DNA from 2 places in the Paenibacillus sp. PvP094 genome. Region 2 is predicted to be linked to the other one. Evidence: riboswitches for the same ligand, from Rfam matches in the RefSeq annotation. Region 2 holds a riboswitch; the other holds the start of a gene.
What was found. Region 2 has a riboswitch for ZMP and ZTP ahead of ABIC22_RS25190 (bifunctional 5,10-methylenetetrahydrofolate dehydrogenase/5,10-methenyltetrahydrofolate cyclohydrolase). Riboswitches for the same ligand answer to the same signal wherever they lie in the genome.
Positions count from the first base shown of each region.

Region 1 (9,784 bases), 2.9 Mb from region 2:
TTCTGATTCACCGAATGGTTCTGATCGGTATGGAATGCAGGGATCGGGCGGGGCCCGTCATTATTGTAGGCATTATTGGCATGCTGTTATACCAAGTGTTTGAAAACATAGGTGCGTTCCTCGGACTGATGCCACTAACAGGGATTACCCTTCCGTTCATCAGTTATGGCGGGACTTCATTGCTCATTAATATGGCTTGTATCGGACTGGTCATGAGCATTAAATTATATGGAGATGAAGAGGAAGATGACCTGCTGCTTGGAGAGCAGAAGCCTGGTTTGCCAGACCGGTTACTGCATTTGCTGAGAAAAGAAAAGAGCGCGTTGTAATCATCGAATAGGGTTATGTATTAACAGTTGGGTTCGATAGGTCTCTTAAGCATGGCTGATGCACACCTGTAACAGGTGTGGTCGGCCTTTTCTTAATTCCGCTCAACCACGTTAAAATAAGAGAATGAATTTGCTAGATTTATGATTTTTGCTAGGTTTACTTCTGTCTCTTCCGGGCATACTGATAGACATGAGAGAGTTGCAGGGAACATGATCACGGGAGCCGAGGGGGAGAACGGGATGAGCAGAAGAACAGTGAAACAGATTGGACTTATTATCGTTTGTCTTATGATGATTATTATGATGTGGGAAGGTCAGAAGACGGATGCAGCTGTAGCCGCTACAGCAATTCCGGAGCAATCCATCCGTTTGCGGATTCTAGCGAATTCGGATGCGCCAGGGGACCAACTGGTGAAACGCGAGATTCGGGATGCTGTGGTTGCCCAGATGAGTGAGTGGGTTACAGAGCTGGATAATCCGCAAAGTCTGGATGAAGCACGCCATGTCATTCGTGAGCATTTGTCTGAAATCGAAGATCGGGTGGGAGAAGAGCTGGCCAGCCGTGGATTGGACTATCCATACCAAGTGGAGCTTGGTGTTGTTCCGTTCCCTACCAAACTATATGGAGGCACGGTATATCCCGCAGGTGATTATGAAGCAGTGCGTATAACACTGGGAGAAGGAAAGGGTCAAAATTGGTGGTGTGTGCTGTTTCCGCCGCTATGCTTCATTGATGCAAGCACAGGGGATGCGCTGGCGAATCCGTCTACGGTATCTGCAGCGGCTGCTGCTGAGCCTGGAGATGCTGAAGCATCTGTCCAGGGAGCAACACCGGAAGCGCGTTTTTTCCTGGTGGATCTGGCGGTTAAACTATGGGATTGGGTAGCCGGGTTGTTTGCATAATATCGTGGGAATGATAGGGAAGGGCAACTTCGATACAGGAAGCTGCCCTTTTGCCCCATTTTTCAATGAATGGCTGTCATGCTTAAGGGATGTGGTTTATAAGAGAGATAGCGAGCCCGTTCTTAGGTTGAACAGATATGCTATAATTATAGGTATTCGAAATGTAAGCAAGACAGCTACCGTCAAGGTCGAGGCCCCGCGGTTACTAACCTATTGAAGTTTAGGGATGATGGATATATGAGTAGAGAACAAGACCAATACCAATACACAGGAAACAAAGATTCGGGCAACCCAGAAGGATTACTTACCTCGGTGTGGGATGTCAGAGCATTGATGAGTGAGAAACAGCCGCATGTTGTGGGTAATTTGGTTATGGGTGAACCTGAGGGACAGGGATCTGATGAGAAAAAAAAGAGCGCCTATCAGCAGGCACTCGCTGACTTGCAGGCTGCCGCTGCCTGCATTCGTCAAGGCCAGACTGTTGCGTTTCCGACAGAGACGGTATACGGTTTGGGCGCGGATGCGCGCAGTACAGCCGCGGTAGAGGCTATATTTGAAGCCAAAGGACGCCCGTCAGACAATCCGCTTATTGTGCATATCGCACATCGCGATCAGCTGGATTCACTGGTTACGGAAGTGAATGAGGCGGCAGAAGCGCTGATTGAGGCCTTTTGGCCAGGTCCGCTCACCATTGTGCTGCCTGTTAAGCCAGGCGCCGTATCCCCGCGGGTTACGGCTGGCTTGGATACGGTGGGTGTCCGCATGCCGGATCACCCAGTTGCTCTGCAGCTGCTCGCAGCGGCGGCGTGCCCGGTGGCTGCGCCAAGCGCTAACCGATCCGGGCGGCCAAGCCCGACGCTCGCTTCACATGTAAGCGAGGATCTGGCTGGCCGCATCGGCGGCATCGTGGACGGCGGCCCCACGGGTGTGGGCGTCGAGTCCACGGTAGTGCAGGTCGGTGACGACGGTACCGTCACCATCCTGCGCCCTGGCGGCATTACGGCGGAACAATTGTCCGCCGTTGCCGCCCGTGTCGCCACGGACCCGGCGATTCTCGCGGGTGGGTCCGAAGGCGAAGGCAGCCCGGCGCCGCGCTCGCCGGGCATGAAGTACACGCACTATGCGCCCACAGGGTCGCTGTGCGTGGTAGAGGGGCCGCCGCCAGCCGTGGCGGCCTGGATCAGCGCCGCCCTCGCGGAGGCGGCGCAGCGCGGAGAGCGCACCGCGGTGCTGGCGTTCGCCGAGCACGCGGAGCAGTACCGCGCCGATGCCGTATTCTCGCTGGGCGATGCCAGCGAGCTTGAAGAAGCAGCGCGCCGGCTGTACGCCGCGCTGCGCAGCTGCGATGAGCAGGGCGCCACATACATTTTGGCTGAAGCCTGCTCGCGCGAAGGGCTGGGAGCAGCCGTCATGAATCGGCTGCTCAAGGCTGCTGGTCACCAACTTATACAGGTTGGGGACCAGTAACACCATGACCGGAGCTGACGACGTCTCTCCGGTCCACCTGATCGGCAGGCCGTGGCAGCAGGCACCACCAACCACGGCCTGCCGATTAGACCAATCCTCTTTTGACACGCCTGCCTGCATCTCTCTGACTATTCATTCTCTATCTCCCGTCATGTTTGTGTCCTTGTCCGCATATCGTGTACAAGAACCTTTACGTGACTTGGGGGTATGGGAATGTGGGATGTGTCTGCCCATCTGGGGCAGTTGGTAACCATTTTGATTATGGCCGTCGCCCTTGGGCTGGATGCCTTCTCGCTGGGTATTGGGATCGGCATGAAAGGCATTCGTTTGCGTGATGTGCTGCGAATCAGTTTTGTCACGGCCCTGTTCCATGTGATCATGCCGCTGATCGGTATGTACACGGGGAAATACGTCAGTTCACTTCTTGGGGACATCACGACGTATGCTGCAGGCGGATTGCTCGTTCTGCTTGGGGGTCACATGATTCTGAATGCATTTCGTGAAGGTGACACCAAGCTGGTGGACCATCGCTCCATGCTAGGTGTGATCTTATTTTCACTCAGTGTGAGTGTGGATTCGTTTTCCGTTGGGGTATCCCTCGGCATGTTTAGCAGTGATCTGGTACTGACGGTACTTGCCTTTGGTGCATGCGGTGGAATCATGTCCGTCATGGGTCTGCTGCTGGGAAGACGAGTGAGCCAGAACCTTGGTGATTATGGTGAAGCGATTGGCGGAGCCATCCTGCTTGCATTTGGACTGTTGTTTATTTTTTAATAGTCATAGAGCGCAGCAGTTGCAGCCCTTGAGCAGTCATAACGATACTCTTTGAATTTTCATCATTTAAAATTAAAATATTGCATCATTCGACAACATTTGCGAAATGGGGAGGCTATCACAATGAAACATATTTTGTTTGTATGTACAGGGAATACGTGCCGCAGCCCCATGGCGGAGGGGCTTTTGCGCAAGCTGGCAGCAGAACGCGGCATTCAGGTAGAGGTTCGTTCTGCAGGTGTGGCGGCAGCATCGGGAATGCCGATTTCCCGTCATGCCGAAGCTGTATTAAGAGATCACCAGGCGGAAGGGCCTGGGCATTCCACCCAGCTTGACGCGAGCCTGATTGGCTGGGCGGATTTGGTCCTTACGTTAACGCGAAGCCATAAACAGCATGTCATGCAGGTTTTTCCGGATTCGGTACACAAGACGTACACGCTGAAAGAGTATGTGGAAAATGATAATCAGGTTCTGAATGATCTTCAGGAACTGGACAGCCTGTTCGCCACACTGGAACTGAAGCGTGCACTCGGTCAGGAGATTCTGGCATCAGAGCGTGAGCGCGTGATCGAGATCCGCCAGCGCATTCCAAGCTTTGATATATCCGACCCATTCGGGGGCAGTCGTGACGATTATAATATAGCTGCTGCAGAGATCAGGACGGCATTGGATCGGCTTCTGGACAAGTTGGGATAAACCGGTGTTGTGCAGGGCAATGTAATTGGGCAGTGATGAACCATTTCCAAATTTATTTTTATATGCAAAAACGAACATGTAGTGTAAATTACCCGTTGATTTTAAGCGTGGGTTGTTTTATGATGAAGGGGAAAACAGGGATCCGGTGTAACTGGCGACGAAGTGGGCACAACCACAATGGAGCACCGGAACAAACGGCCGGTCGCCTGGGCAAAAGAGCAATTCTGCGATACCCGCAGACTGCTCTTTTTTTCGTCTTTCATCTGATTATTCGCTATAATAGTACCTGAGATGCCGTGCATGAATACAAGAGCGGGCTGCCGTGAGGAAGTCAGGCATGATTTTATCGGGAGGCGATAGGATGACTATTGAGTTAGATTCGGAACAACCCGGATTGCAGGAACAGACCGCATCCATTCTGCGTGAACTGGCACTTGCCGGAAAGCTTGGACCTGGACAGATTGTTGTGATCGGTACAAGCACAAGCGAGGTTGCAGGCCAGAAGATCGGTACGAGTGGTGCCGTTGATGTAGCACAGCAGCTTCTTGCAGGGATCCGCGAGGTACAGCAGGAATTCGGTTTCGAGCCTGTGTTCCAGTGCTGTGAACACTTGAATCGCGCACTGGTGATGGAGCGTTCATTGCTCACACGTCTTGGTTTGACTGAAGTGGGTGCCGTACCGGTTCCCAAGGCAGGCGGTTCCATGGCATCCGCAGCTTATCGCTCGCTGAGTGATCCTTGCCTGGCTGAACATGTGCAGGCTCATGCGGGAGTGGATATCGGGGAAACCATGATTGGCATGCACTTGCGGCATGTGGCAGTTCCCTTCCGTACAGCGCTTCGCTACATTGGGGAAGCCCGTGTGACGACAGCCTTGACCCGTCCGAAGCTGATTGGCGGCGAACGTGCGGTGTATCAGATGGAAGAGCAACCAGATTCGACATTTTGCGACTAAATCTTCAACCTACTATAAAGCGAAATTAATGTTTACACGAAAACGGAGAGTGCAGGACAAATCTGGAGAAACGAAGTGCTCGCCTAAAAGCTTTCTGAAAGAAAGCTACATCGGAAGCATAGGCTATCACCGGATTTCCCCTTTAAAGGGGGATTCAAAAAATCTGGGGATAACAGCGATCGGAAGATTGTGCTGCGTTCGGAGTGGCGAGTGTAACCTTTTAATTTTGCTTTATAACTTCACTAATATACTGGGAGGAATTTAAACATGGAACAATTGCGTAAGAATGACCCTGCAGTACTTGAAGCGATGAATTTGGAGTTGAAACGCCAACAGAACAACATTGAGCTGATTGCATCCGAGAACATCGTAAGTGAAGCGGTAATTGAGGCACTTGGATCTGTACTGACAAACAAGTACGCTGAAGGATACCCAGGCAAACGTTATTATGGTGGCTGCGAGCATGTGGATGTTGTGGAAGATATCGCACGTGACCGCGCGAAGGAACTGTTTGGCGCTGAGCACGTAAACGTACAGCCTCACTCGGGAGCACAAGCGAATATGGCAGTATATCTTGCAGCGTTGAAACCTGGTGACACGGTGCTGGGCATGAACCTTGCTCATGGTGGACACTTGACTCACGGTAGCCCAGTGAATGCATCTGGTTTGCTCTACAACTTCGTGGCCTATGGCGTACAGGAAGATACGTTCCTGATCGATTACGATGAAGTGCGCAAAGCAGCGTTCAAGCACCGTCCTCGTCTGATTGTTGCAGGCGCAAGTGCATACCCGCGTACGATTGATTTTGAAAAACTCGCTTCTATCGCAAACGATGTAGGTGCATTGTTCATGGTGGACATGGCCCACATTGCAGGACTGGTTGCTGCCGGATTGCATCCGAGCCCGGTTCCTCATGCCCATTTCGTAACAACGACAACACACAAAACGCTGCGCGGACCTCGTGGCGGTATGATCCTGTGCCGCAAATCCTGGGCAGCTGCGATTGATAAAGCGGTATTCCCAGGTTCCCAAGGTGGACCTTTGATGCACGTTATTGCTTCCAAAGCGGTAGCACTGGGTGAGGCCCTGCAGCCTTCATTTAAAACTTATGCACAAAACGTAGTGAAAAACGCTCAGGTTTTGGCTGAAACACTGATTGCCGAAGGATTGAACATTGTATCCGGCGGTACAGACAACCACTTGATGCTGATCGACACTCGCAGCGTGAACATCACAGGTAAGGAAGCTGAGCATGTCCTCGATTCCATCGGTATTACCGTGAACAAAAATGCAATTCCATTTGATCCGACCAGCCCGTTTGTAACGAGCGGCATTCGTATTGGTACTCCGGCAGCTACTTCCCGTGGCATGAACGAAGAAGCCATGGTTGCTATTGGTAAAATCATTGCCAAAACATTGAAAAATCCAAAAGATACAGCGAAACTGGATGAGGCTCGTGCGGAAGTAACGGCTCTGACAGACCAATTCCCGCTGTACACAGATCTGAAATACTAGTCCATCGACACATGGAATTATTGTACAACTAGAGCAAAAAGGACCGGAACATGCCAAGTTTCCGGTCCTATTTTTATAGTATTCGGTTTTCTGTAATGATTACATGTCCTTTGATGGTGTAATTCGGTGTAGGTGATGATATAATATACAGGATTTATCGGGCCTATGAATGATAATTAGGCATTATTGGTAATGCTGTACATGAAGAACTTACCGGAGGGACAAATTAGATGGGAAAATTAGTAATATGTGATCACCCCTTGATTCAACACAAACTGACGTTTATACGCGACATGCGTACGAATACGAAAGATTTCCGCGAATTGGTGGATGAAGTGGCCACGCTGATGGCGTACGAGATTACAAGAGAGATTCCGCTCGAATCTATTGATGTGCAAACACCTGTAGCTGAAACACAAGGGAAAGTCATCTCTGGACGTATGCTTGGTCTGGTACCAATCCTGCGTGCAGGTCTGGGAATGCTGGATGGCGTTGTTAAACTGCTTCCTGCGGCAAAAGTAGGACATGTTGGTTTGTTCCGTGACCCGGAAACACTGCAACCTGTTGAATACTACACGAAGCTTCCTACGGATGTTACGGAGCGTGAGTTGATTGTCATCGACCCAATGTTGGCAACTGGCGGATCTGCCATTGCTGCAATTGACGTGCTCAAAAAACGCGGCTGCACCCAAATCAAAATGATGAACCTTGTGGCAGCACCTGAAGGTGTAAAAGCAGTTCAGGACGCGCACCCGGATGTGGACATCTACGTGGCTGCACTGGATGATCGTCTGGATGATCACGGTTATATCGTCCCAGGACTGGGAGATGCAGGAGACCGTCTGTACGGCACTAAATAAGCATGCTGCATGCTGAATAGAAAAGGGGCTTTGCTTGAATGTCCAAGAAAATTAAAGTCATGACGATATTCGGAGTTCGTCCGGAAGCCATCAAGATGGCTCCGCTTATTTTGGAACTTCAGAAACATCCCGAATCTATCGAATCCATCGTCTGTGTGACCGCACAACATCGTCAAATGCTGGATCAGGTTCTAGAAGTGTTTAACATTCAACCGGACTATGATCTGGACGTGATGAAAGATCGCCAAACGCTGAATGAAATCACGATTCGTGTGCTTGGTGGCCTGGAGCCTGTACTGCGCGAAGCAAAACCTGATATCGTGCTTGTTCACGGGGATACGCTGACTACGTTTGTAGCCAGCTATGCAGCGTTTCTGCAGCAGATTCAGGTGGGCCATGTGGAAGCAGGCCTTCGTACGTGGAACAAGCTGTCTCCGTATCCGGAGGAAATGAACCGCCAGTTGACCGGCGTACTTGCAGACTTGCATTTTGCACCGACAGACTGGTCGTTCTCCAACCTTGCCAAAGAAAATAAACCGGAGTCTAGTACCTATGTCACAGGCAACACGGTAACAGATGTGTTTCAATATACAGTACGGCAGGATTACACACATCCGGTACTTAAATGGGCACAGGGCAAACGTCTTGTGCTGATGACAGCTCACCGCCGTGAATCCCAAGGCGAGCCTCACCGCAACATTTTCCAGGCCGTCAAACGGATTGCCGACGAGTTCGAAGATATTGCCATCGTGTACCCGGTGCATCCAAGTCCTGCTGTGAAGGAGCCGGCTCACGCGATTTTGGGGAATCACCCCCGTATTCAATTAATTGATCCACTAGACGTGGTGGATTTGCATAACTTTTATCCGCATACTCACTTGATTTTGACCGATTCAGGCGGTTTGCAGGAAGAAGCGCCTTCGTTTGGTGTGCCCGTGCTGGTTCTGCGGGATACAACGGAGCGCCCTGAAGGCATCGAGGCTGGAACGTTGGAACTGGTGGGTACGGATGAGGAACGTGTTTATGAACGGACCAAAGCTCTGCTTACAGATGAAACGCTGTATGCAAGCATGAGTCAAGCTGCCAATCCATACGGTGATGGACATGCATCGGAAAGAATTGTCAATGCGATTTTGCACCATTTTGGCGTAAATAGTGAGCGTCCGGAATCATTTCACAGAAAATTCAAAAAATAATTCGTTTTTTTCTGACTGAATCATAAAGGGTACAGCATACAGTTAAACTGTACGGTTTACGCGGGTTTATGGGCTCCCGGGGGCCTGTAAACCCGTCGTTTTACCCTTTAAAACGCTAAAATCAATCAATTGACAAAGGCTCTCATCATTCAGTAAAATTAACTGGGATTGCAAGGGTGGCGTGGAAAATGGCCGATTCGAACAAACCAAATTCATCCCGTAACCATGACAACAATGTATGGAAAGCGATGGGGCTCGTGACAGCTTTTGGGATCGAGATTGCTGTTCTCGCTGTTGCCGGATATTACGCTGGCTCCTGGTTGGACAAGACCATTGGAGGTAACGGAATATGGATCGCCGTAAGCGTTCTCTTTTTTCTGGCGGCAGGTGGAGTGAGCATCTACTTTATCGCGAAAAAATTCATGGGGGAAAGTGATGAGTGAACTAACCAGATACCGCAGATGGATGACTGTTTCCGTCATGTACTTTCTTATGATTTGTTTTCTCGCAGCGGCCTTTATGCCACGTGTGGAGACAATTGCTTTGGGACTGGCCCTGGGTACAGGAATTAGCTGGATCAATGCATTTTACTTGGGCTACAAAGTAAGGAAAATGTCTGATGATGCGGCAGAAGGTAACTTGAAGCGTGTGAACCTGGGATTTTTGACAAGAGCGGCACTCGCTGTGCTCGGTATATACATATCGATGCGCTTTCCGCAGTATTTCAATACATATGCGGTTGCAGGCGGTCTGGTCATTGCGCAATTTTCCTTACTGATTATAGGGATCGTCTATTCCCGCAGAGCAGAATGATGTTAGGTGCTGCAGCTTTCAAGTCGAGAAAGGGGTGAGAAAAATATGCATGAAGCTCCAATTATTATGCTTGGCGGATTTCGACTGGATTTATCGGTTGTGTTAATGTTGGTCGTTACAGGTGCCCTCGTTTTTATTTTTGCTGTCCTGGCTACACGGAGATTGTCCGTTGAGAACCCCGGCAAGCTGCAAAATTTTATGGAGTGGGCAGTCGAATTCGTCCGCAATCTGATTTCCAGCACGATGGATATGAAGAAAGGGAAACATTTTATCTCT
Region 1 covers NZ_JBEPOM010000001.1:2,635,965-2,645,748, forward strand. The annotation lists gene ABIC22_RS12130 (FtsW/RodA/SpoVE family cell cycle protein) at 1-329, shown strand, start outside; gene spoIIR (stage II sporulation protein R) at 570-1,232, shown strand; gene ABIC22_RS12140 (L-threonylcarbamoyladenylate synthase) at 1,470-2,699, shown strand; gene ABIC22_RS12145 (hypothetical protein) at 2,704-2,949, shown strand; gene ABIC22_RS12150 (manganese efflux pump MntP) at 2,913-3,473, shown strand; gene ABIC22_RS12155 (low molecular weight protein arginine phosphatase) at 3,597-4,169, shown strand; ZMP/ZTP riboswitch at 4,307-4,388, shown strand; gene ABIC22_RS12160 (TIGR01440 family protein) at 4,531-5,124, shown strand; gene ABIC22_RS12165 (serine hydroxymethyltransferase) at 5,392-6,639, shown strand; gene upp (uracil phosphoribosyltransferase) at 6,870-7,499, shown strand; gene wecB (non-hydrolyzing UDP-N-acetylglucosamine 2-epimerase) at 7,538-8,695, shown strand; gene ABIC22_RS12180 (AtpZ/AtpI family protein) at 8,884-9,138, shown strand; gene ABIC22_RS12185 (ATP synthase subunit I) at 9,131-9,508, shown strand; gene atpB (F0F1 ATP synthase subunit A) at 9,554-9,784, shown strand, end outside.
Region 1: linked by a shared signal. The riboswitch ahead of ABIC22_RS12160 (TIGR01440 family protein) and the one ahead of ABIC22_RS25190 (bifunctional 5,10-methylenetetrahydrofolate dehydrogenase/5,10-methenyltetrahydrofolate cyclohydrolase) in region 2 are both predicted to bind ZMP and ZTP.

Region 2 (9,784 bases):
ATGTGTCCGAAGTTTTATCCAGCTGGAAGACATGTCCTTCTTTAACAGCAGGCAGATTCTCCCACAATGTATTGCTGTATACGACTTCGGCATCACTTGTATCGCCCGACCACGGGCTTGTAAAGATGATGTCACCTGCATATTCCGGCAGCACCTCCATGGAGATCGAAGCAAAGCCTGTTCCGCTGTCAATCGCTTCTGCCTGAGCCTTGGTAGGGGCCTTCAAGCCAAATTCACCATAGAGGATTTCACCGCCACGACCATAGTTATGACCAAATACGTACAATCCCTTCGCGTATGGATTCAGAATGGAGACAGTGCGGTCACCGACTGCGGCTTCTACTTTGGGTTTCCATTCGCTAATCTGCGCTTCCCAGTTTGTAACCCAGGCTTTCGCTGCATCTTCCCTATTCGTTAGCTTGCCTAGTTCAAGCATAAGATCTTTATAGTTGAGTTTGCCATATTGGATCTGCACCACAGGGGCAATTTGAGACAATTGATCAAGGCCCTCTGTGCCCGTATAAGCAATGATCAGATCCGGTTTGAGGCTTACCAGCTGTTCCGCTGTAGGCTGCTCACCCAGATCAGTTGTTCCTTCACTTATCAATTGATCCTTAATATACTTATTGCCCATTGCTCCAGACAGAGCTCCTACCACGGGAACATCCAGTGCTACAAAGTATCCTGTCGTAAACGACGTCAAATCAATGACACGCTGCGGTGTTTTGGGTACCTCAACTTCTCCCGCATCCGATTGGTATGTAACTGTCTCCCCTTCGTCAGTTGACGCTGAGTCAGCTGCTGATGCTGAGTCAGTTGTCTGCTCTGCCGTGTTTGCACTTGCATCGGTTGCTGTACTCGTCGTGGCGGTTTGACCGCATGCACTTAGTACCAGCAGCACGGTTAGTGCCAAAATAAGCAAGATCGAATTAGATCGTCTCAACAATGTAAACCCACCCTTTTTAATTGATATTGATAATCGTTATCACTTTATCATGATGCAGTCTATTTGACAAGCTAATTCTGGTTCTCTTTTTAAAATGTGTTAAATTGAATGTTTAACCCCGCAGACAGACTTCCATTCCAAGGATCAAAAAAAGCCGCCATGGGCGACTTTTAAGACAGATTGTTTAGTGTTCGGAGAACTTTATAGCCTCGCAATCCTTATCCAGTATTAGCTCTCTTTCAAGGTAACATGATCAACTACCATCCAATTGTTATCCCTATACTGCAGCGTTATTTTTACAGCGATGGAACCCTCATTCGAACGATATTTACTTACCACAAGTGTGGCCTCATTCTGCTCGTCCGCCAGCTCAAACTTTTCGATCCGCAGTAAAATTCCTCGGAGATTGCTTTCATTACTTTCATATAAACCTTGCTTAAGCAATTGTTCATAAGTTAGGTTATAAACGTCCACCTTATATTTCGTTCGTAAGAACTTCATTATATGTTGTCCATCAGAATCACTTAATGCAGGTGTCCGATCATAGTCTATTGATATATACTCCATCGATCGATTAAGAGCTGAATCTGTTGATATGACCTCTTCCAATGCTGCAAGATATAGTCCGCTTAGACTGTTATCAGCCTCTGTATTCGTAAACGTGCTTGCACAAGATGTAGTCAGACTAACCAGTGATAGAACATAAAAGAAGTACAATAACTTCCTTGGGATGACCCTCACCTCCTATGGATATTCCTAAACTCATTAACGGAAGTCTCATGAAACATGTTGCACAATAAAAAAAGCAGTCCTCAGCGGACTGCCCGTTTGATTTTTACATATTCAGATCCAATTGAAACTGATCCAGCTCTTCTTCTGCGTCACGCATTAACTCCACTAGCTGATCAGCGTATTCTCCAAGCACAGCCCTGCTGGCCTCAAAATTAACCCATTGAATGGTTAGTGGAATTGAAATGAAGCCTGTAATGACATCCCATAACGCATCGAGATTCCGCCCGTAAGAGTCATCTAACCCCAGCTTCGCCTGAAGAATATCATGCAGCTCTTCTTTTCCATGAATATCATTTCCATCAATGATTACTGTCTTCATACCATCCTACCTTTGGTCATTTGATTTGTTCAAACGTGCGATAATGATCGGTTGTCTTGTATATTAAGCCATCACTGGAATAGAGAATTCGGTCACTTCCCCGGGTTCCCCCGGAATAATTGATATCTGCCTCGTACCACGTTCTTCCCTTTTTCTTGGGTAACAAGCCTTCCCGATTCTGAAATATATCACCGCCGATACTTTTGCCTGGGGCCACATCTTGCAAATTTCCTTCACTTGGTTCCCAGCCTAAAGCTCTGGCCTCCTTCTTGGTAATATAATTATCCGGAAGTTCCTGATGCTCGGCAAGATAATTGGCAACTTCGTCAAATTGATTCAAGACAGCATGAGTCTGGGACGATTCATCTACAGATAGCGATTCTAGTGAACAACCTGCGAACAGCATCGTCGCAAGAATAATGAGTACAGCACTTAGCCATTTTTTAATATACACTACTTATAATCTCCTTTTAATCTTCTTAACTCAAAAAAGTATATACCAATCTGCACACAGTTCCAAGTATAGCTAAAAGTTAAAAGGATTGATGTACATTTCAAAATGAAGTACTATCAATTTAATATGGTCATATGTAACTGGCGAACACGGTGAACCGTGAGGGAGCATATGATGTCTAATCAAGCCGTACGCCTGGGCAGAGGTAAGGAAGTTTTATTTCCTTGCCTCTTTTTATTTGGAAAGGGCGATGATGAGCATGAGTACAGAGAAGCTAATGTTGAATGGACAAACGGTAGCGGACTTCATGAAGGAAGAGATGACTTCGAAGGTTGCCATCCTGAAGGAGCAAGGAATCACGCCTTGTCTAGCTACTATTTTGGTTGGTGATGACCCCTCTTCAGAAACGTATGTACGAATGAAAGGCAATGCATGTGCCCGAATAGGGGTACATTCCATTAAAGTGGTTTTGCCTGCAGAGACGACAACGGAACAATTAATTCAGGAAATAACCAAATTAAATGAAGATGTATCCGTACATGGCATTCTGTTGCAGCACCCGGTACCGCATCATATCGATGAAAGAGCAGCTTTTGATGCAATTAGCATAGAAAAAGACGTGGATGGAGTTACCACCCTAGGATTTGCGTTAAATGCTTTTGGAGTCGCCGCATTCCCTTCCTGCACACCACAAGCGATTATCCGTATTCTGGATTTCTATAACGTTCCAATCGAAGGCAAGCATGCTGTGGTCATAGGAAGAAGTCCAATTCTGGGTAAGCCCGTTTCAGCCATGCTGCTTAACCGAAATGCAACGGTAACTACCTGTCACTCCAAAACCGTCCATCTGGAAGAAATCGTGAAGTCGGGAGATATCGTGATTGCTGCCGTTGGCAAACCCTGTTTTGTAAAAGGAAGCTGGATTAAACCTGGTGCAGTTGTCATTGATGCAGGTTACAATAAAGGCAATATCGGTGATGTGGACTATTCATCCTGCTTGACTCCGTCATCTGCCATTACACCCGTCCCGGGTGGAGTGGGTCCCGTAACCATCGCTACGCTGATCGAACACACGATCAAATCAGCCTGCATGCAATCCAAAGAAACCTCATAATATGTACGAAAGTACGCAAAGCTCACTTTTTTCATGAGGGCTTTGCGTGCTTCTTTCTGTAAAGACATAAGGGGTAATGTGCATTGAAAGTGCGTACGTCTGCTAATTCAATTTTCGTTACTTCTTATCTGTTCAGGTTCTTTTTATTTTTTGGCATATTGTAAAATGGCCGTCGCCGCACGAATACGAAGTTCTTCATCTTCGCTCTGTAATGCATTCTTAAGTACACCTAGAGCTTCCTGTACTGTCCCGTCATCTACGCCAATCGAATGTTGAACTGCCGTTTCCGTTTCGGGAGTTCTTGTAAGCCACGGATCCAATTGAGCCTGTGAAAGTGGATACTCGAATGTTGAAATGATGGAAGCATTCGAAATCAGAGCACGTACCTTATCGTTTATCTCTGTCAGTGGAATTCGCCCCAACCACGTTACGCCTCGCCGATGACATATCGAACCTTCTCTAATACTAACGGAGTCATCGTAAAAGTAATCACCCACATCTCCAACATATACCCACTCATCGTCATGAATTAAGACATGATCTCCATCCTGTATGATGTTTATAAACGTCTGTAGGGTACCTATTACCCCGCTCAGTTCCGATTCAGGTATTACATAATGCTGCCCGATTTGCTCTTTCCATTCTTCAGCCGACAGCTGTTCCAAATCCCCTGTAGCTGGCCAATCGATCCCGATAAAGTTATCTTCCAGGAAGGCTGCAGTTCGATCAGTTCCGTGTATGGTGGATTGGATGTGAAAAAGGTTCATGCTGCACTTGTCCTCCTCTGATACTATAACCGTATTTTACATTATAAACGTTTCATTTGGTTTGCCTTCCACTTCAGCAGCTTATTAGAACAATCTAACAATCACACTTGAAGGTTATTTTTTCGTTTCCGAAATGCTGATGGTGTCTCGCCAAAGGCTTCACGGAATTTTCTTGTAAAATGTATACCGCAGTCGAATCCGACATCCGCAGCGATCTCTGCGATTTGCCGGTTCGTTCCGGCGAGAAGCTGTGCTGCCTTCTCCAACCTGAACTTGTGAACGGTATTTAGAATCGTATCCCCTACCTGCTCCTTAAATAAATGAGAGAGGCGTGAGGTGGATAAACAGCATCGGTTCGCAAGTTCCGGTATGCTTATCTTCTGCGCAGGATGCATCTGCAGATACCGCATGATCTCCGCAATTCGAGGATCTATAGTCACCGGAACATCCGGTGGATAGGTATGTTGAATGTGAATCAACGTCTCCTCCAGGGCCAGCTCGGATAATCTGCGATATTGTTCCGAACGGCCTTCCGAAAATCCGTGACGCACCAATCTTTGAAGAGCATTCTGCAAATCACGCTGTGCGTCTTCCGAAACAATCCGCTGGTAGATGAAACGAGCTGACGTTTCGGGAAGCTTCAACCAAGTACTCCAATTGGGATCGGGTATGAAGTGTACCCATATAAATTCCCAATGATCCTGCTTCGTTCTATAATGGTGCGGAAGCCCTGGCATAAGAATTGCCACATCTCCCGCTGTGCAGGTTATCGAATTCTTGCCATGCTGTATTTCCCCTTCACCGGAAAGCGTATACATTAGTAACCAGTCGATACTCCCTGTTGGTCGATGAATCTCATATCCGTTCAACTCCTTATAATGACCTGCGATCAATATTCCAAAGGACCTGTGTCCAACTATAGCATAATCCGCATGTTTTTCAGCCATTATCACACTACCTCGCTATGATCTGTTCCATTTAAAATGTAGCTGTATCGATATTTCTTTTATTTTTGAACACAGTAGAATTCATCGTAAAGAACATATCACAAGGAGGTTGTCCCAGCAATGAGCCACATCTCAAAATTATCATTAATAGATGCAGACCGTAAGAAAATCCATCCGGGAAAATTGGGTATGCATGGTGGAACCAATCCCAAAGGAGATGCCTTTGGATTCACCAATTATTATATGACTCGTAATGGCGAGCCCTTCATCCCGATCGTAGGTGAATTTCACTTCTCCAGGTTTTCATACTTGTACTGGGAAGAAGAGCTGCTGAAAATGAAGGCCGGTGGAATTCATATCGTCGCTACATATGTATTTTGGAATTTTCATGAGGAAGAAGAAGGGATTTTTGAATGGGGTGGAAATCGAAACCTGCGCCATTTCATCGATCTGTGTGCCAAACTGGATCTGCCCCTCATCCTTCGTATTGGTCCATTCTGCCACGGCGAAGTTCGCAATGGAGGAATTCCGGATTGGGTAGTTTCCAAGCCTATTGAGATCCGCTCCAATGATCCCGGATATCTGAAGCTGACACGCAGACTGTATCGGGAAATCGCCAGTCAGATGAAAGGCAGCCTGTATCAGGACGGAGGACCCGTTATAGCTGTGCAGTTGGAAAATGAATTCATGCACGCCGGAGCACCGAATGAAGCCTGGGGTTACAAAACCGGTAAGTTTCTGTCCTCCGGAACTGGAGGTACAGCTCATCTGGCTGAACTGCGCCGCATTGCCGAGGAAGCAGGCATTCGTCCTCTGTTCTTCACGGCGACCGCTTGGGGCGGGGCAGCCGTTCCTGAGGAAGGCTTTTTGCCCATGCTTGCAGGTTACGCCTATACGTCCTGGCTGCCTGACCAGCCTCCAAGCAAGGAATTTGTATATCGCGATCTTCATATTACTCCGGCGGAGCCCGTTCATTTCGACACGCCTGAATATCCCGTTGCGTATTGCGAAATGGCTGGTGGTATGCAAGTCAGTTATAATGTGAGGCCATACGTCCCGGAAAACAGTATTGAAGCCATGACCCTTGTCAAACTGGCCAGCGGCAGCAATCTGCTCGGTTATTACATGTATCATGGCGGCTCCAACCCCGTCGGCAAGAAGAGTTATCTCAATGAGCAATTCTTGCCGAAAATTACGTATGACTACCAGTCTCCCTTGGGTGAGTTCGGCAGAGTCGGTGCATCTTATGACCGCATCCGCGCCATCTCTTTGTTTCTTGAATCTTTCGGATCGGTCCTTGCTCCGATGAAAACGGTTCTGCCTGAGGGACAGTCTACCATCGATCCGACAGATACAGAGACACTACGCTGGTGTGTCAGACATCAGGACGGCTCAGGCTTTGTTTTTCTGAATAATTTTCAGGACCAGATCGACCTGCCCCGCCGTAAAATACGAATCGAATTGGAAACTTCCAAAGGCAGCGTTGCCTTCCCTGCTGAAGGTGAACTTGAGCTTCCTGAAGGAATCGGATTGATGCTGCCGTTCAATCTGGAACTTCATGGCGTGTCCCTACTTAGCGCAACGGCTCCACTGCTCACCATGATCGACACAAATCAAGACAAAACGATTTTCTTCTATGCACATGAAGGCATGACACCGGAATACGTCGTTTCCAAAACGAATCTAAAGGATGTGCAGTGCAGCGGAAGTGTAATATTGGACCACGGATCTTATTATGTGATTCAACCAAGCGTGGACACAAATAATTCAGTTAACTTCCTAACCACAGTTGGAGATACCGTACGTTTTGTGGTGCTTTCAAGAGAAGAAGCGCAAAAAGCATACACCTTTGAACTATGGGGACAACCAACGCTGGTTATCAGCGATTGTCCCGTAACGATCAGTAATCATCAGCTTATCTGCACATCGACAGGATCTTCCCATATTGCTGTTTCGCTGTACCCCAAGCCAGAGCAAGATTTGCAAACCCAAAGTTCCGGCACTGTTCATTGTCAACACGTGGGTTCCACTCTTTTCACTACCTATACAATAGACCTGCCTGAATATACACCAGAGGTATTGATTAAGAAACCAGCGGAAAAATCGGCCTTGCTGCAATTTGCCGGAGAATGGCCATCCCATGTTCACGATGTATGGCTTGAGGTCGATTATGAAGGTGATGTAGCCGAAGCGTTCCTGAATGGCAGGCTCATAACAGATCATATCTCTTATGGTAAGACCTGGTCCATAGGCTTAAAAGAATTCTACACTCAGCTTGAATTCTCTGAATTACACTTATCCATAACGCCGCAGCGTAGAGGAACGGTCCATACCTTTGTCAATCAGGCACAAATTGAGCGCTTTGAGGGAGTCGAGATCGCCGAGTTCTACCGAATCGAAGCCATTCCGCAATATCAGGTCGCGTTGTATCCGGTTAAAACTGCTGCTGCGATTGGACAACTATCCGTCCCATTCTCCAACTAAGAGCTTATTAAGCCCTGAATCTGTTCAAATCGAACAACTCAGGGCTTTTTGTCATATCGCTGTGTAGGTTAACTCCGAAATAAGATGGATTAAACGTACGTTCAGACTCTTATTGATATTTGTGTTACATATGCTTATTCCAATTCTTTCGTTGTAAATGCTTAGCTTCGTGGTATTCTTGAATAGAAAATACAGGTAAAACACATACATATTTCTTTCAGTAGAAGCATGAGAAGTGAGGAGATTTTTTTGAGTAAACCCATTCGCTTTGGGATTATAGGATTTGGCTGGAGAGCAGAAGCTTATCTGCGGATCGCGAAGCAGCTCCCCCATGTATTCAAGATCAGCGGCGTAGCTGTGCGTAATCCGTCCAAATATGTGGAGGCTGCCAAACGTTGGGGCGTCACCCTTTTCGAGTCATCTTTTGAAATGGCCCGTCATTGTGATTTTCTTCTGGTTGCTGTGTCCAAAACATCCGTTCCTGCCGTCCTTGAAGAACTTGTAACACTACAGGTTCCTCTCTTGGTTGAAACACCGCCGGCTTTTGATGTAGAAAGCTTGAGGACAATGTCCTCTTTTGCCGAGAAAAACGGTCAGATCCAAATTGCAGAACAGTATCCCCCGCTGCCGCATCAACTCGCTCGGATGTCCCTGATCCAGTCAGGGAAACTGGGGCAGGTTCATCATGTTCAAGCATCAGTAGCACACGGTTATCATGGGATCAGTCTGATACGAAACTGGCTGTCGCTCACGGATATCAGCTGCGAAATTGTCGGCCGCCGCTTCGAACTTCCCATTCTGGAAGTACCTTACCGCGGTCGACAAGTCCAGGATCGAATCGAGAATGAAGTTCAAGAGATCGCCATGTTATCTTTTCATAACGGCAAGAGTGCTGTGCTGGACTTCACCCGTTCTCAATACTTTTCGCCTCTCCGTCAAAACCGGGTTCTGATTCGCGGGTCCCATGGGGAGATACGGGATAACGAAGTCACGATCAGCTTGGGGACCGATACGTATGATACATACTCCATCCACCGAATTCAAAGCGGCATGGAAGGAAGTCTGGGACCGCTCTCCCTCCGTGAGCTACGCGCAGGACAAGAGTGCCTGTACCGTAATCCCTTCTCTTCTGTACCTTTTTCCGATGAAGAGCTGGCTATGGTTGAAATTTTGACGCGCATGTCTGCCTTTGTGAGAGAGAATATCCCTTTTTATCCCCTGACCGAAGCTCTTAAGGATGTGCGTTTGTCTCTCGCCATCGAGAAAGCAATCTCAACTCAAGAATCGGTAAGCATCTGATTTTAATTAAGTCATCTGAATGAATCGTTTAACGAAATTGCTCTTTGAAAGGTGTTCATACATGTTTGCAAGCGTAATTACAGGTTCTATATTCTTATTTCTTGGGCTGTGGTATGTCATATATCTTATATCCCAACATTCCAAGGATCCGGGCCGTTCATCGGCCCGAATCATGAGAGTGATCCTAGCCATATCCATCATTGTTCTACTGGTTCAAGATTACATATTCAAAGAAATACCTTCAAATACCATATTAATATTCGTTTTTATTGTTGTTATGATCGTCACTAGTTCATTGCCTGGTATGAACAGAAAGAAAAAATAAGTATGATGCCAGGATGGGCACAAATTTTGAACTCATTCATTAGTCACTAAAAAAAACGAACTTACTCCATCTCGGGAATAAGTTTGTTTATTTGCTAATCATTTAGTAAAACGGACCAGTTAGGGTCGTTGTATCGTTTATCAACTACTTCCCTTTCCATGGTGAGCTCCTCCGGAATATGATCTAATTCTTCAATTCGGAATTCATAAGGGGATTTCATGTTACGATCTCCCATGCTGATAAATCCCTTTCGCCACTGATCGGGCAAACTATTTTCCAGACTCGATGCACCTCTCTTACTCACGATATACTGTTTACCCTCCGAATCATATGCAGT
Region 2 covers NZ_JBEPOM010000001.1:5,546,735-5,556,518, forward strand. The annotation lists gene ABIC22_RS25170 (ABC transporter substrate-binding protein) at 1-946, opposite strand, end outside; gene ABIC22_RS25175 (hypothetical protein) at 1,175-1,447, opposite strand; gene ABIC22_RS25180 (barstar family protein) at 1,782-2,057, opposite strand; gene ABIC22_RS25185 (ribonuclease) at 2,074-2,463, opposite strand; ZMP/ZTP riboswitch at 2,638-2,719, shown strand; gene ABIC22_RS25190 (bifunctional 5,10-methylenetetrahydrofolate dehydrogenase/5,10-methenyltetrahydrofolate cyclohydrolase) at 2,771-3,625, shown strand; gene ABIC22_RS25195 (hypothetical protein) at 3,769-4,392, opposite strand; gene ABIC22_RS25200 (helix-turn-helix domain-containing protein) at 4,494-5,339, opposite strand; gene ABIC22_RS25205 (beta-galactosidase) at 5,460-7,823, shown strand; gene ABIC22_RS25210 (Gfo/Idh/MocA family protein) at 8,073-9,122, shown strand; gene ABIC22_RS25215 (DUF4179 domain-containing protein) at 9,542-9,784, opposite strand, start outside.